Regions from separate parts of the Lysinibacillus sp. A4 genome, predicted to be linked through region 1. Evidence: riboswitches for the same ligand, from Rfam matches in the RefSeq annotation. Region 1 holds a riboswitch; each other region holds the start of a gene.
The links. A riboswitch is a leader RNA that binds a small molecule or an ion and turns the genes downstream of it on or off. The one in region 1 is predicted to bind S-adenosylmethionine.

Region 1 (5,016 bases):
ACCTTCATCGTGAACCATTCCATTCATGCCTACAGGAGCAAAAAGCAAAGGAGTTGGATATGTTTTACCAAACAAATGAACCGATGTATCAACGTTTGACACATCATTTAAAAATCGGGGAACAATGGAATACTTCTCAAAAGCTGCACGATTATTGCGCAGTGTTTGTTCACCGCCAGCACCTGAACGGATGTAGCCAAAAGGGCCAGCTTCGATTTTTTTCGCTACGGCCTTTTCTAAATCTGCAAAGCAAATGGGAAAGGGGGCTTGTGCAGTGATATTTTTTAAGAGTAGATCGCCATCAGTTATGTTTGTCATCATTACTACCTCACTTATTTATTGAAAATAGGCTTTCTTTTATTTAAAAAGGCTTGTATACCTTCGTTATAATCGTCTGAACTAAATGAATCCAAAACTAACTGTGCCAGCTCATCGTTTTCTTCATTTTCACCATCAACAATTGCTTGGATAATTTTTTTGATGCCTGCGTTTGCAATGGATGATTTACTTAATAAATGTTCAGCGAATTGCAATGTCGCCTCATTAATATCCTCTGGTTCGTGGAGGGCCGTGATTAAACCAATATTTTTTCCTTCTTTAGCTGTAAAAATAGTAGCTGTGTACAAAATTTCCTTTGCCTTAGCGACACCAACAATATTGATGAGACGTTTCGTGCTTTCTAAATTATAGACAATACCTATGTTTGCAGCGGTGATGCCTAGCTTACTCTTAGGTGTTGCTATTCTAAAATCACAAGCGTTTGCTAACTCTAAGCCACCACCAATTGCTAAGCCCTGAATCATAGCAATTGTCGGGTGCGGAAATTTATAGAGAGCATCGATCGCCTTTAGAGCCAATTCATTATAGGCTTTGGCATTGTCTGTAGCATAACGAACATCTAAAAATTCGCTAATATCTGCCCCAGATGAAAAGGCTACTTCATTGACACCGCGAACAATTAAAAGTTTGATGGAAGAATCTACACGGAGTAGCTCTAGTTGGTCTACTATGGCTTGAAACATTGCCCTTGATAAAGAATTTCGTTTATCTGGGCGGTTTAATACTAACGTTGCAATATAGCCATTTTTCTCTACATAAATTTCCTTTGTCATCTTCATTCTCCTCTTAATCTTTTTTCAACTTCGCGGCGAAGCGGTTACCAATGGATTGAATGCTCTGTACAAGGATGATTAAGATAAAGACAGTTGCATACATCACATCAACCTCATAGCGTAAATGACCATAACGATAGGCAAGGTCACCTAAACCACCAGCACCAACCATTCCTGCCATTGCTGTTGCACCAATTAATCCTATTGTGGCAATTGTTAAGCCTAAAATAATAGATGGTCGAGCTTCACGTAATAGGACATGCCAAATGATATGGCGACGTTTAATACCCATGGCTGTGTAGGCTTCTACCACTCCTGAATCCACTTCTAAAAGCGCAGATTCCATCAGTCGTGCAATATAAGGAGCTGTGTAAACAACTAGCGGAACGATTACACCTTTAACACCAATTGTTGTACCTACAATTAACTTAGTAAAAGGTAAGATGAAGAATAATAAAATGATAAATGGAACAGAGCGAACAATATTGATAAATAGATTAAAAAACTGATAGAAAAATTTATTTTCAAAGGATTGTCCTGGTCGTGTTAAAACGATTAATAGCCCTAATGGAATGCCAATCAGAATGGAGAACAATAATGAAATTCCGACCATTTGAAATGTTTCGATAATTGCTTTGCCAATAACATCTGACCAATCTGTAAAGAAACTTTGGATACTACTCATTGAACGCACCTCCTAATTCTTCCACTGCCACGCCATTTTCTGAAAAATACGTTAACGCTTTTTGGACAATCTGCGTCTCGCCATGTAAATGCACCACAATATTGCCGACAATACCGTTTTTTAATTCAATAATATTAGCTGTTAAAATATTTGGTTGCACATCGTATACCTTAGTGACTTCTGCTAATAATGGCTTACCAGTACTTTCACCAAGGAATGTTAAACGGATTACACTTCCTGAAACATTTAATTGCTCAATAAGAGAAGGGGATAAATTACGTTGTGAAATTGTATTCAAAAACTTTCGCGTTGTAGGGTGCTTTGGTTTTGCAAAAAGTTCAATCGCTGTGCCGAATTCTACAACTTTCCCAGATTCTAGAACAGAAACCTCATCACAAATTTTTTGAATGACATTCATTTCATGTGTAATGAGCAGAATTGTAATTCCTAATTCACGGTTAATCTTTAACAACAATTCAAGAATGGCTTCCGTTGTTTCAGGATCAAGTGCACTTGTTGCTTCGTCACTAAGTAAAATTTCTGGTTCCTGTGCTAAGGCACGCGCAATAGCCACACGCTGTTTTTGACCACCTGAAAGTTGATTGGGGTAACTGTCTAGTTTATCTGTTAAACCGACAATTTCAGCATACTTAGCTACTCGGCTTTTTACTTCCGCCTCTTTATAGCCTAGTAGCTTTAAGGGAACTGCAATATTATTGTAAACTGTTGCTGTTTTTAATAGATTAAAGTGCTGGAAGATCATCCCGATTTTTTGGCGTGTTTGACGTAATTCGTGAAGAGAAAGGGTCGTAATGTCTACATTGTCTATCACTACTTTTCCTGCTGTAGGACGTTCTAGTAGATTAACGCAACGAATGAGTGTACTTTTACCAGCACCACTATAGCCGATTACACCATGAATTTGTCCCTTTTTTACGTGAAGATTGATGCCATCCACAGCTTTTATGATGCCTTTTTTCGACTTGAATTCTTTTGAGATATTTTGTAATTGAATCATGCGATTGTATGCTCCTTTCTCTACCTTCTAAAAAGCAAGAATCTGCTCGTTTTCCTATAGAGGAATTTCGGCAGATTCTTCGGCTTATAGAAGCTTCCTGAATGTATTACCAACTAGGGATTACTGAACCTTTGAATTCCTCTTCGATGAATTGACGTACTTCATCAGATTGGTAGGCCTCAACGAACTTTTTAATTGTTGGATCATTTTCATTTTCAGCACGCACGACAATATAGTTTACGTATGGAGAATCAGTAGATTCCAATAAAATAGAGTCATCTTTAGGGTTAATGCCAGCTTCTAATGCAAAGTTTGTATTAATAGCTGCTACATCTACTTCACTAAGTTGTTTAGGAATTTGAACGGCCTCTAATTCAATGAATTTTAAATTCTTTTTGTTTTCTTCTACATCACGGATCGAGGCTGTTAAGTCTGCGCCCTCTTTTAACTTAATATAGCCAGCTTCCTGTAAAACAAAGAGGGCACGGGCTCCATTCGTTGGATCATTTGGTAAGCCAAACGTTGCTCCGTCAGGAATGTCATCAAAGGATTTATATTTTTCTGAGTAGATACCCATTGGATTTAAAATCGTTTTGCCCACTGGTACTAACTCTGTATCATGATCTTTATTAAATGTATCCAGGAAAGGCTCGTGTTGATAGCTGTTCGCATCAAGATCACCTTCAGCTAAGGATGTATTAGGTAAAACATAGTCAGAAAATGATTTTAGCTCTACTTCTAGCCCGTTTTCTTTTGCTACTTTAGCAGCTACTTCTGCAATTTGTTCGTGTGGACCAGAAGTGACGCCTACAACGATTTTCTTTTCATCAATTCCTTCAGCTTGGCTTTTACTATCTTCTTTAGAGCCACAGCCTGCTAAAGCTGCTACTAATGTTAAACTTGCTAAACCTACTAAAAATTTATTTTTCTTTTTCATGAAAATACCTCCAAGATTGTTTTTATCGGTTTTTTGAAAATAAAAAAACTCTCTTACAAATTAAGAGAGGCTCATGAAAAGATGTCCTCTCTTATCTATCAAACGAAGATCGTTTGCAGGATTTAGCACCTTCCTTTAAAAAGGAGGTTGCCGAGCTTCATAGGGCCAGTCCCTCAGCTACTCTTGATAAGAGATTTATAATATTTTTTTGTAATTCCGATAGAACTAATATAATTTATAGGGTATAGTAAGTCAATAAATAATTTTTAAATTTTTTATATAATTATAATATTTCGACACAAAAGAGGGATAACAATGTCTGTAAGAGTTAATTATGGTATAGGTTCATTTGGTAAGGTTATTAGTGCTCGTTTTCTAACGGGAACAGATATCATTGAAGGGATTGAAGCGCTTTGCGAAGAGAATAATATAGAGTCAGCAACAATTGTAAGCTGTATTGGCAGCTTTCAAAAAAGTAGCTTTGTTTATTTAGTGCCAGATGCAACAGCTCAAATTCATGTTCGTTTTAGTAATGTGATTGAAAAAGAGGGACCACTAGAATTTATTCAAGGTTCAGGTGTGGTGTGTAAGCGAGATGGTGGATATGAGACACATTTCCATGGTTCTATGAGTGATCAATGTGGTGTAGTATCGGGTGGGCATTTAATAAAAGGGGGAAATCCTGTTATAACTGCTGACATCGTGTTGGCAGAGGTACAAGGTATTCAACATATTCGAAAATGGGATGATGAAACAGGTCATGTTCAATTTTATCCATTAGAAGATGGTTTAGGGCAACCAAGGAAAATTGAAAAATAGTAATAATCCTGTAGCTAGAGATAGCTACAGGATAAGGCACATTATCTATTAAACAATTGTAATTGCTCGATTCTATGGATTGCTTCACGTAAGCGCTCCTCACTAACTAGCAACCCTACGCGCACATAGCCTTCACCATATTGACCGAAGCCATTACCTGCTGCTACAGCGATATCAGCTTTTTCGAGCAATAGATCAGCAAACTGTTCACTTGTATAGCCTAGTGGTACAGGGAGCCATGCGAAGAAGGAGCCTTTTGGAGCCGTAACATGCCAGCCAATTCTTCTAGCTTCTTCAATGAGTACATTTCGGCGACGCTCATAAGTAGCTCGTAGTTCATCCGCACATTGCTGGGAAGCTGTCAGTGCTACTGCTGCAGCTTGTTGAATGGCAGGGAACTGACTACAAAACAGATGATCCTGAATAAGATTAATAGCAGCAATAA
Region 2 (5,016 bases), on a different contig from region 1:
ATGCAAAAACAAAATAAACCCATGACTGAAGTTATTTTGAAGCATAAAGAACGACAAAGTGTAGCAGAATTTGCAGCAACACTGGAAACGATTGCAAAAAAGCTTAAAGAAAATGGTGAATTCACTTTTGTTCAAGACACAGAGCCAACAGTTGTCAGCCCAAGTGAACAGCTCAAAATCGAATACTCCTATACAAAAAAGGGCGACAAGCATTCATTTGAAATTGAATTTGATTGGTATACAGGTACAGAAACACCGAAAAAAATGACAATTGAATAATAATTGGCAACGAAAATCCACTTCTCTGATGAAGTGGATTTTTCCATATTGTTGAATTAAAGATCATGTCACTGCTAAAACTTTTTAGCAAGGTGAGGGGGTGATTTCGCTCCAGGGTCTCCTCTATAACGCTAAATCCACAGGAAAGCAAGTAGCCAGCATAATAAATTCTATTGATGGTTTTGTTTTTCAATACTTATGTAAAAAGGCGAGAGCAAAAGTGTTTCAGCCCATAAAAATACCGAGCTATCCACTAAAACGCTTACGAAGTGTTTCGGAATAGTTCGGTTTTTCTAGTTATCATGTTTGTTAATGTAAAGATTATTCGGCTTAATGAAGGTCCCTGTTAGTGATGTTCCAGCCTTTTCTCCTTATCGATTTATCCAATAAAAAGCACCAGGGCAAACTAAAGTTTCCTTTGTTCGTTTAGAATCCTTTAATGTCACACCAAATGGTCCCTCTTTGACATGACCAAGTGTCATTGTCATCGCGCTCTCTTCCTCATAGAAATCTAAACGCATATTCGGTAGCTGTAGTGACATATACTGCTCATATTGCGTAGGCACTGGTAGCTGTAACACCTCTTGCCACAGTTGTACTGTTGCCTGCATGTCCTTGACGTAGAATTGGACGGATTCCATGGTTATAGCCTGTTTGACATCAATGGCACCACTTGCCTTTAATTGAACCAAACGCTCTTCATCTGCCTCCGCCCATTCAATCAAAAATGGAAAATCAATTGGCAGATCTGGCTTACCAAAATGCAATAGCTTCCATTCTACCACAGTGCCATCTGGTCTTGTTCTGCTACATGCATCTGGTCCATATACTTCATAGCCCAATGCTCGCAAGCGTCGACCCTCTTCCTCAATATTTTTTGTGCGCAGAGCAATTCGAGAAAATCCCTGGCGCTCTTGATCACGTTTAAACGTATAATGTAGGGAATATGGGTATTGTGCCGCTTGCTCAAATAAATCACGATCATAGATAGCAATTTGTTCAATATAGCTTAAGCCAAAGTAGCTTAACGTATTATAAGTCCCCCACATCGTGTGCTGCCCACCATTCACTGTATGGACATTTCGTTTATTGAAGAAAACCTTTATATTTTCTGGTGATTCCACTTGATGAACCAAATGATCAAAATATAAAGTCATGGCCATTCCCCTTTCTTTCCCCATTACCTTTACCTGTATGTTTGATTAGTTTAAAATTTACTCAAGAAAAGGAGTTACTAGTAGGATATGAAAAAAAGTTTCGTTTACCTACAAACTCCGTTCACTAATTTCATAAAGAGGTGATTTGAATGACAGATTTAGTAGCTGCTTTTAAATTGGCATTAGGTAATTATCCTACAGGCGTAACAGTTGTCACGACATGTCATGACACAAAACCGATTGGCTTAACCGTCAATTCCTTTGCATCTGTTTCAATCGACCCGCTCCTTATTTTGTGGTCACTCGATAAAAAATCTCAGCTCCATCCTTATTTCACGACTTCGCCAAATTTTGCGGTCAATATTTTAGCGAGTGATCAAGAGCATTTATGTACACTATTTGCCAGTAAAATCCCTGATCGCTTTGCACAAGCAAAATGGTCAACTTCCTCTTTAGGACTACCGATTTTACATGATACAGCAGCTAATTTACAATGTAAAACATTTCAGCAAATCGATGCTGGCGACCATACCATTTTTATTGGGCAGGTCGTAGACATTACAAATGCTCAAAAAGAGCCTTTGCTTTATCATCGCCGTCATATCGGTCCCATACCAAAAAGCTTTTATAGCTAGCCTTTACACAAAAAAAGGGCCATTTGTAAGCACAGGAAATCCTTCATGCTTATAGGTGGCCGTTTGACATAAGTTCTACTGAAATCATTGTTATTTTTTCTGCGGAAATCTCTGCTTTTCAAGCCTATTAATTTGCACAATCACACCATCTTGAATCGTAATATGCACTTCACCAAATTCAAGATTTTGAATCGCCTTCGCAATTGCCTCTAGTTTCTTATCATCTACTTTTACTGACTGAGCCATACGATACACCCCTTCTTTTTTATCCTTATTGTTCATAAAGAGGCCAACGCATCAAACTGATTGATAGCCCCTCCTATCTCTCAGACACCATCTGTTGGATTTGGCACCTGTTGTTCGGTTGCCGAGGCTTCATTGGGCCAAGTCCCTCCACCTCTCTTGATAAGAGTACTGCGTTTCTTGAAAATAATTCTATAATTCTGCTATAGGAATGTCAATACAAAATATTAGAAAACCTAGTTGAATACTATGCAATATGTCGTTTAGATTAAAAGACTCCCTATACCTAAAGTATTTTATGCCTAGTCAGTGAGAAATAGATGGCAATCCATTAATTTATTACAAGCTCCATTTCCTCATCATGAATTCAAGTGGGCCTCGATGATGTTTAGTCCTCCACCATACAGAAACCACGACACATCCTAAAAAATAACAGCAGGCATACAGCATGGAAAAAGCAAGTGTTTGGTTCTCCAGCTTTTGGCAAATAATTAGTATTCCAATGCCTATAACAACATGGCCAACATAATGCGTTAAAGACATTTGTCCAGTTAATATGAAAGATTGAATAACTTTATTTTTACATGTCTCTACAAGATAGATGGAGCCAACAATGATAACAATAGCCGAAGCCGAATTAGAGAGGACATACATCATATTCGGTGGAATCGGTCCTGTATCAAATAAATACAATGCACTCTCTACATCTAATAAATGAATGGTTGTCATCTTAATGAATAACGTTGAACAAGTCTCAGTCACGATGACTAGCAATAAGCCTATCACCAGTAAGTTTTTTCTTAATGTATGATTTGTTAAATCTAATGTGCCCATTACCATCCCTATCAGAAAGAAGCAAATCCAGGGGAATAGTGGATGATAGCCATTAAACATCAAATTTCTTATAAATCCAGCTGGTGTCCAAAAATCAAGATACTCTAGTAGCACATATGTTGGATGCCAACCAGCAAGGTAACTAAATTGAATTTGAAGCCATTGTGAAAGGATAAGGATGGCACCAATTATGAAGATCATCATTTTCTTGGATTGGGCAATCAAACAAGCAGCAACAAACATATACACGCCATAATAATGTAAGATATCTCCTGTCCAGCCGATTGCATATAATATAATCCCTATCGTAAATAACAAAAGCGCCCTCTTCCACAAAGTAAGTCGATTTTGACGAAGAAGGATTGGGTCCTTACTCTCTCTAGCCTGACGAGTCATTAAGGCTGTCCCTATTCCTGCTAGCATGACAAATACGGCCGAAGCACGTCCCTCGAAAAGATGTTGGAAGGCCATTAACCATGTTGAACCATTCGTTGTAGAACCTGTTATGACGCCAAAATTGACAATGAACATGCCAAGCATGGCGAGAGCTCTTGCAAAATCAAGACCTTCAATGCGCCGATCATCATTTCTTTTTGTCATCTTTGCCCCCTTGGATAACGCTATTCACTGCCTCCTTCCAAATAGCCCTATAGTTCAATTGGTTGCCTGTTAACATGAAATTACCGATATTATCATAGACGAGGGCTAGCATCTGTGCCTTCGCTTCTATATGGGGAGTATCCTCTAGCACGCCTAGCTGTACGCCATATCGTAGGATAGCAACAAAGCTCGTTAAAAAGCTTGTTTCTAGCTCTACTAATTGTCTTTTATAGTTTTCATCGCGGGCCGCTAATAGTACATATTGATTAAATATTTTATTAAAATAAGGGTCCTTGTCCTGTGCCTCAATAGATTTATAGCCTAGCTTAAGTAATTCCTCCTTAAAATTAGCAGAAGAAAGCTCTTTATACTCCACAGCGACATCATGTTTAATTTCTTTATACAATTCATCAAATATGAAAGCGATTAATTGATCTTTTGATTGAAAATAATAGTAAATGGCTGGTTTTGAAATACCGACCTCTGTAGCAATCATTGCTAAGCTTGTTTTTTCAAATCCATTTTCCGCAAACATCCCATAAGCAATTTCTATAATCTTTTGAAAAGTTTGTTCTTTATTTCCCATTATTACCCTCCTTTTTTTACCGACCGTTAAGTAAATATTATAGGATGCTAACCTTTTAGACAAGAAAAAACTGCGTAGAAATATTTCTCTACACAGTTCATATTTATTGATTTTGTAAATACATCATTAAAGCTTCTGCTGTTTTTTGCTTGCCCATTACTTTAAGAGGCTGTCCATCAGCAGGTACAATCCAATGAGGTTCATCCCCCCCATATAAAGACTGAGAGCTATTTGCTACCATAAATTGTGCATTGGCTGTTTCCATACGCAGTCTGGCACGAGCTAACAAGAATTCCTCATCATTCGTTGCTTCGAGCTTAAAGCCTACTAACGTTACATTCGGTTGCCATCCCTTAATTTGACCTAATACTTTTGGTGCTTTTTTAAAATGAATAATAGGTGGTTCGTCAGAAGGCATTTTCCCCGTTTCCTCCATTAAATTACCTGATTGATCATATACTTTGTCAATGACCCAATCAGAGCCCGCAGCCGCCATAATGACGATATCGACATGTTGTTGTTGAACTGCATGACGCACCTTTTGTCCTAAATCCTCTATGCCTTCAAATTGAATCAATGTCATATCATTTTGGTTTTCTGGGAGCTGTGCAAAGTAACCATGCATGTATACTACGTTAGCGCCAGCAGCCAGCGCCGCCTCTGCTAAATAACACCCCATTGT
Region 3 (5,016 bases), on a different contig from region 1:
CATCGTGACACACAATGGTGATATTATCGAAAAACGCCCCTATCCTTCACCAAATCCAGCTATACGTTTAACGGAAATAACCTATCTTTCAATGGGCTTACGTATAAAAGGACTATTAGCAGAGCCAAAGACAGAAGGTACATATGATGGCTTTTTATATTTAAGGGGCGGCATGCAAAGCATTGGGATGGTAAGACCCTCTCGTATTGCACAATTTGCGGCGCAGGGCTTTATCGTATTTGCCCCATATTATCGTGGGAATCGTGGGGGAGAGGGTCGTGACGAGTTTGCAGGGGCAGACCGTTACGATGCGGTCTATGCCGTAGATGTACTCAAACAATTCTGCAATGACAATATTCATGTTTTTGGTTTTTCACGAGGTGGTATTATGGCTCTGTGGACAGCTATTTTAAGGAGGGATATTACTTCTGTTGTAACATGGGCAGGTGTTTCTGATGCAACAGCCACTTATTGGGAACGTACAGATATGCGCAGGATGATGAAGCGCGTTATCGGAGGAACACCTAATCGTGTACCAGAAGCGTATGATGCAAGGACACCTCTTTTTGAGATAGAGCGTATAACAGCTCCCGTTCTTATCATTCATGGCTATCGTGATGAAAATGTGGATATTGAACATGCCAGACAATTGGCATTTTTTTTAGAGGAAGCAAATAAATCATTCGAAACTTGGTATGATCTTACCTATGCACATCAATATCCACCAGCAAAAAATCGTGAAACTGTTCGTGCTCTTTGCAAGTGGATGAAACAGCAATAAAGCATAGAGAAAACAAAAAGACAAAGGGAACGAATTAATTGTTCCCTTTGTCTTTTAAATAGATGTTATTTTAATGGACCACCAAGTGTAGTGATGGCTTCAGAAACGTTTGAGAATTTCTTGAAGTTTTCGTTGAATAAGCCTGCAAGCTCAGCAGCTTTTGCATCGTATGCAGCTTTATCTGCCCAAGCTTCACGAGGATTTAACACTTCTGAAGGTACGCCTTCAACTGCTGTTGGAATGTGTAAACCAAACACAGCATCTTGTGTTGTTTCAACATCTGCTAATTTACCATCGATTGCTGCACGGACCATTATACGTGTATAAGAAAGTTTCATACGGCTACCTGTGCCATATTCGCCACCAGTCCAACCAGTGTTTACTAAGTATACCTGTGCCCCATGCTCGTCAATTTTTTGTCCTAACATTTCTGCGTATACTGTTGCAGGAAGTGGAAGGAATGGAGACCCGAAGCAAGTAGAGAATACTGGTTCTGGCTCAGTCACACCACGTTCAGTTCCAGCAAGTTTAGAAGTGAACCCGCTTAGGAAGTGATACATTGCTTGTTCTTTAGTTAATTTACTGATTGGAGGTAATACACCAAATGCATCAGCTGTTAGGAAGATGATTGTTTTTGGATGACCTGCAACAGAAGGATCAACGATATTTTCGATGTATTGGATTGGATAAGCTACACGAGTATTTTCTGTTAGTGATCCGTCATCATAGTCACAAATACGCGTTTCTGGATCAACAGCTACGTTTTCTAATACAGAGCCGAAGCGAATCGCATTGTAGATTTCTGGTTCTTTTTCAGCAGAAAGGTTGATTGTTTTTGCATAGCAGCCACCCTCAATGTTGAATACACCATTATCAGACCAACCGTGTTCATCGTCACCGATTAGCTTACGATCAGGATCAGCTGATAACGTCGTTTTACCAGTACCAGATAGACCGAAGAATAACGCTACATCGCCAGCTTCACCAACGTTTGCTGAGCAGTGCATTGAAAGAATACCTTGTTGTGGTAATAAGTAGTTCATGATACCAAAGATAGATTTTTTCATTTCACCAGCATATTCTGTACCACCAATTAAAATAATTTTCTTTTCAAGTGATACGATGATGAATGTTTCAGAAGCAGTACCATCAACCGCAGGATCTGCTTTAAAGTTAGGAGCTGAGATGACAGTGAAGTCAGCAACATGAGAAGCTAATTCATCTGCTGTTGGACGGATAAATAATTGATGAGCAAAAAGATTGTGCCATGCGTATTCATTAATAACTTGAATGCTTAATTGTGAATCTTTGTCAGCACCTGCAAAGCCTTTGAATACGAATAACTCGTCACGTTCTTTTAAATATTTTATTACTTTTACATATAGGTTATCGAACACTTCAGAAGAAATCGGTTGGTTGACTTTACCCCAGTCAATTTGATCTTTTGTGCTTTCTTCTTCTACCGTATATTTATCTTTAGGTGAACGACCAGTGTATTTGCCAGTTTCTGCACGAACTGCGCCATCTACTGTTAACATTGCTTCACCACGAGATGTAGCTTTTTCTGCTAATTGTGGTACTGAAAGTTGAACATTAATGTTACCGCCGTTTAATAATTCCTTCAGTTCGTTTGCAATTTCTACTGAATTCATCGATTAAATACCATCCTTTTTTATAGTATTCCCTTGATTTAGAGGGATTTTTTCTTAATTTCAAAAATAGTATAACACAATTGCTTAAATAATCTATACTAATTAAGAAATTATTTTAGAGTTTTTACCACTTTTCAATAAACTGACAAAAAATAATGTTTTTCGAGTAGAATACCATCAATCCTACTGTAATTAGGCACGAAAATTGAGCCACACATATGTTACCACAAGTAGCTAGGTATGTTGTAGGGATTAATTTGCTTCTATTTACATCATCATCCAAGTATGAAAAGTTTTTGTGTAATAAGTTCTTTCCTTTCTATACAGTAATACATAAGAAAATATTTGACAACGTTCGACCTTTTCAGTAACATGAGATTGAACGGATACTCTTATCCCGAGCTGGTGGAGGGTCAGGCCCTGTGAAACCCGGCAACCTGCATGAACTATTTCACGACATGCGTTGGTGCCAACCTGATGCAAGGGAACATCCCTTGAACGATAAGAGTGAAAGGTTACGCAGTCATTATTCCTTTCCTCATGTAAAGTAACGTGAGAAAAGGATTTTTTTATTGTTAAAAATCAATGTAAAGGTAAGTATATGTAGTTCTTTCCTTATTATAATGACGGATCTTTCGAAATCCTCGTGTTAAAAGCAGCAGTAACGGCTTGAGAGTTCAATCCTTAGGAGCGGACTTGACATGGGTAATGAGTACCGTATTCATACACAACTACTTATTGTAAGAGTATTTAGGAGGAAAACCAAATGACAAACCGTCGACTGTTTACATCAGAGAGTGTAACAGAAGGACATCCAGATAAGATTTGTGACCAAATCTCGGATGCCATTTTAGATGCTATTTTAGCAGAAGATCCAAATGCACGTGTAGCGTGTGAAACAACTGTAACAACAGGATTAGTATTAGTAGCAGGAGAAATTACTACTTCTACTTATGTGGATATTAAAGGTATTGTTCGTGACACTGTAGCTGAAATTGGCTATACACGAGGTAAATATGGCTTTGATGCAGAGAACTTAGCGGTGCTTGTGGCAATTGGCGAACAATCACCTGATATTGCCCAAGGTGTTGATCAGGCATTAGAGGCACGTGAAGGCTCTATGACAGATGCTGACATAGAAGCAATTGGTGCTGGTGACCAAGGCTTAATGTTTGGCTATGCATGTAATGAAACACCAGAGCTAATGCCATTACCAATTAGCTTGGCACACAAATTAGCACGCCGTTTAACAGAAGTACGTAAATCAGGGGAACTTGCCTATTTGCGTCCTGATGGTAAAACGCAAGTAACGATTGAATATGATGACAATAATGTACCGGTTCGCGTGGATACAATTGTTATTTCAACACAGCATGATGAAGAAGCAACACTTGAACAAATTCAAGCAGATTTAAAAGAATTTGTTATTGCACCAGTTGTACCGAGTGAATTATTAGATGCTAATACGAAATACTTCATCAATCCAACTGGCCGTTTTGTAATTGGTGGGCCAAAAGGTGATGCTGGATTAACAGGGCGTAAAATCATTGTTGATACATACGGTGGTTATGCACGTCACGGTGGTGGTGCCTTCTCAGGTAAGGATGCAACCAAGGTAGACCGTTCGGCGGCATATGCAGCACGTTATGTAGCGAAAAACATCGTAGCAGCTGGCTTAGCAGAGCGTGCTGAAGTGCAACTTGCCTATGCGATTGGCGTTGCTCAGCCTGTTTCCATTGCTGTCGATACATTTGGCACAGGTAGAGTGAAAGAAAGCGAAATCGTTGAATGGGTACGCGAGCTATTCGATCTACGCCCAGCAGGTATCATTAAAATGCTTGATCTTCGTCGTCCAATTTATAAACAAACTGCTGCGTATGGACATTTTGGTCGTACAGATTTAAATGTACCATGGGAGCAAATTGATAAAGCAGACGCGCTACGAGAAAAAGCACGTTTATAAACTATTGAACTAAAGTAATGAAGTCATTAGAAAATTATTCTGATGTATTAATAAGCAAAGGGGCAACATTGCTCCTTTTGTTTTTTTTACAAAAATACCTCGCTAGGATTCGTGAACATATTCGGTACACGAAAACGCGAGGGATTTTTTCGTTAGTATTGATTTTTTGTGTAGGTTATTTATTTCTGAAGTGATTTATAATATTGACCTTTTTCTGCGTATTCTCGTACGATGCGTTCCATATCCTCTTTATCTTCAGCATTTAATTCTCGGACAACTTTTGCTGGACGACCTAATGCTAAACTATTTGGAGGAATGACTTTACCAGGAGGTACTAGGCTTCCAGCTCCAATAAATGCACCTTCTCCAATCTCAGCTCCGTCTAAAATAATGGATCCCATACCAATTAAGGCATTTTTGCGAATTGTACAACTATGTAAAGTGACTTGGTGTCCAACTGTTACCTCATCTTCAATAATGAGCGGATATTTTGGGCTTTGGTGTAAACAGCAAAGATCCTGGATACTGACACGTTTACCAATAATCGTTGGGGAAACATCACCACGAATAACCGTATTAAACCAAATGGTTGTTTCGGCGCCAATTGTTACGTCGCCCGT

Region 2: it holds a riboswitch for S-adenosylmethionine, as region 1 does, so the genes downstream of both, NY607_RS02990 (YezD family protein) here and NY607_RS12095 (MetQ/NlpA family ABC transporter substrate-binding protein) in region 1, are expected to answer to the same signal.
Region 3: it holds a riboswitch for S-adenosylmethionine, as region 1 does, so the genes downstream of both, metK (methionine adenosyltransferase) here and NY607_RS12095 (MetQ/NlpA family ABC transporter substrate-binding protein) in region 1, are expected to answer to the same signal.

The regions. Positions count from the first base shown of each region.
Region 1 covers NZ_JANWTB010000005.1:208,604-213,619, forward strand. The annotation lists gene NY607_RS12075 (alpha-hydroxy acid oxidase) at 1-318, opposite strand, end outside; gene NY607_RS12080 (enoyl-CoA hydratase/isomerase family protein) at 333-1,112, opposite strand; gene NY607_RS12085 (methionine ABC transporter permease) at 1,126-1,797, opposite strand; gene NY607_RS12090 (methionine ABC transporter ATP-binding protein) at 1,790-2,815, opposite strand; gene NY607_RS12095 (MetQ/NlpA family ABC transporter substrate-binding protein) at 2,922-3,752, opposite strand; SAM riboswitch class I at 3,841-3,945, opposite strand; gene NY607_RS12100 (PPC domain-containing DNA-binding protein) at 4,068-4,571, shown strand; gene NY607_RS12105 (pyridoxal phosphate-dependent aminotransferase) at 4,613-5,016, opposite strand, start outside.
Region 2 covers NZ_JANWTB010000001.1:516,749-521,764, forward strand. The annotation lists gene NY607_RS02975 (amphi-Trp domain-containing protein) at 1-279, shown strand; gene NY607_RS02980 (VOC family protein) at 651-1,436, opposite strand; gene NY607_RS02985 (flavin reductase family protein) at 1,586-2,071, shown strand; gene NY607_RS02990 (YezD family protein) at 2,162-2,317, opposite strand; SAM riboswitch class I at 2,388-2,483, opposite strand; gene NY607_RS02995 (DUF418 domain-containing protein) at 2,654-3,748, opposite strand; gene NY607_RS03000 (TetR/AcrR family transcriptional regulator) at 3,732-4,334, opposite strand; gene NY607_RS03005 (phosphopantothenoylcysteine decarboxylase domain-containing protein) at 4,438-5,016, opposite strand, start outside.
Region 3 covers NZ_JANWTB010000003.1:578,542-583,557, reverse strand. The annotation lists gene NY607_RS08240 (NUDIX domain-containing protein) at 1-21, shown strand, start outside; gene NY607_RS08235 (alpha/beta hydrolase family protein) at 5-781, shown strand; gene pckA (phosphoenolpyruvate carboxykinase (ATP)) at 847-2,433, opposite strand; SAM riboswitch class I at 2,823-2,941, shown strand; gene metK (methionine adenosyltransferase) at 3,200-4,396, shown strand; gene NY607_RS08220 (gamma carbonic anhydrase) at 4,576-5,016, opposite strand, start outside.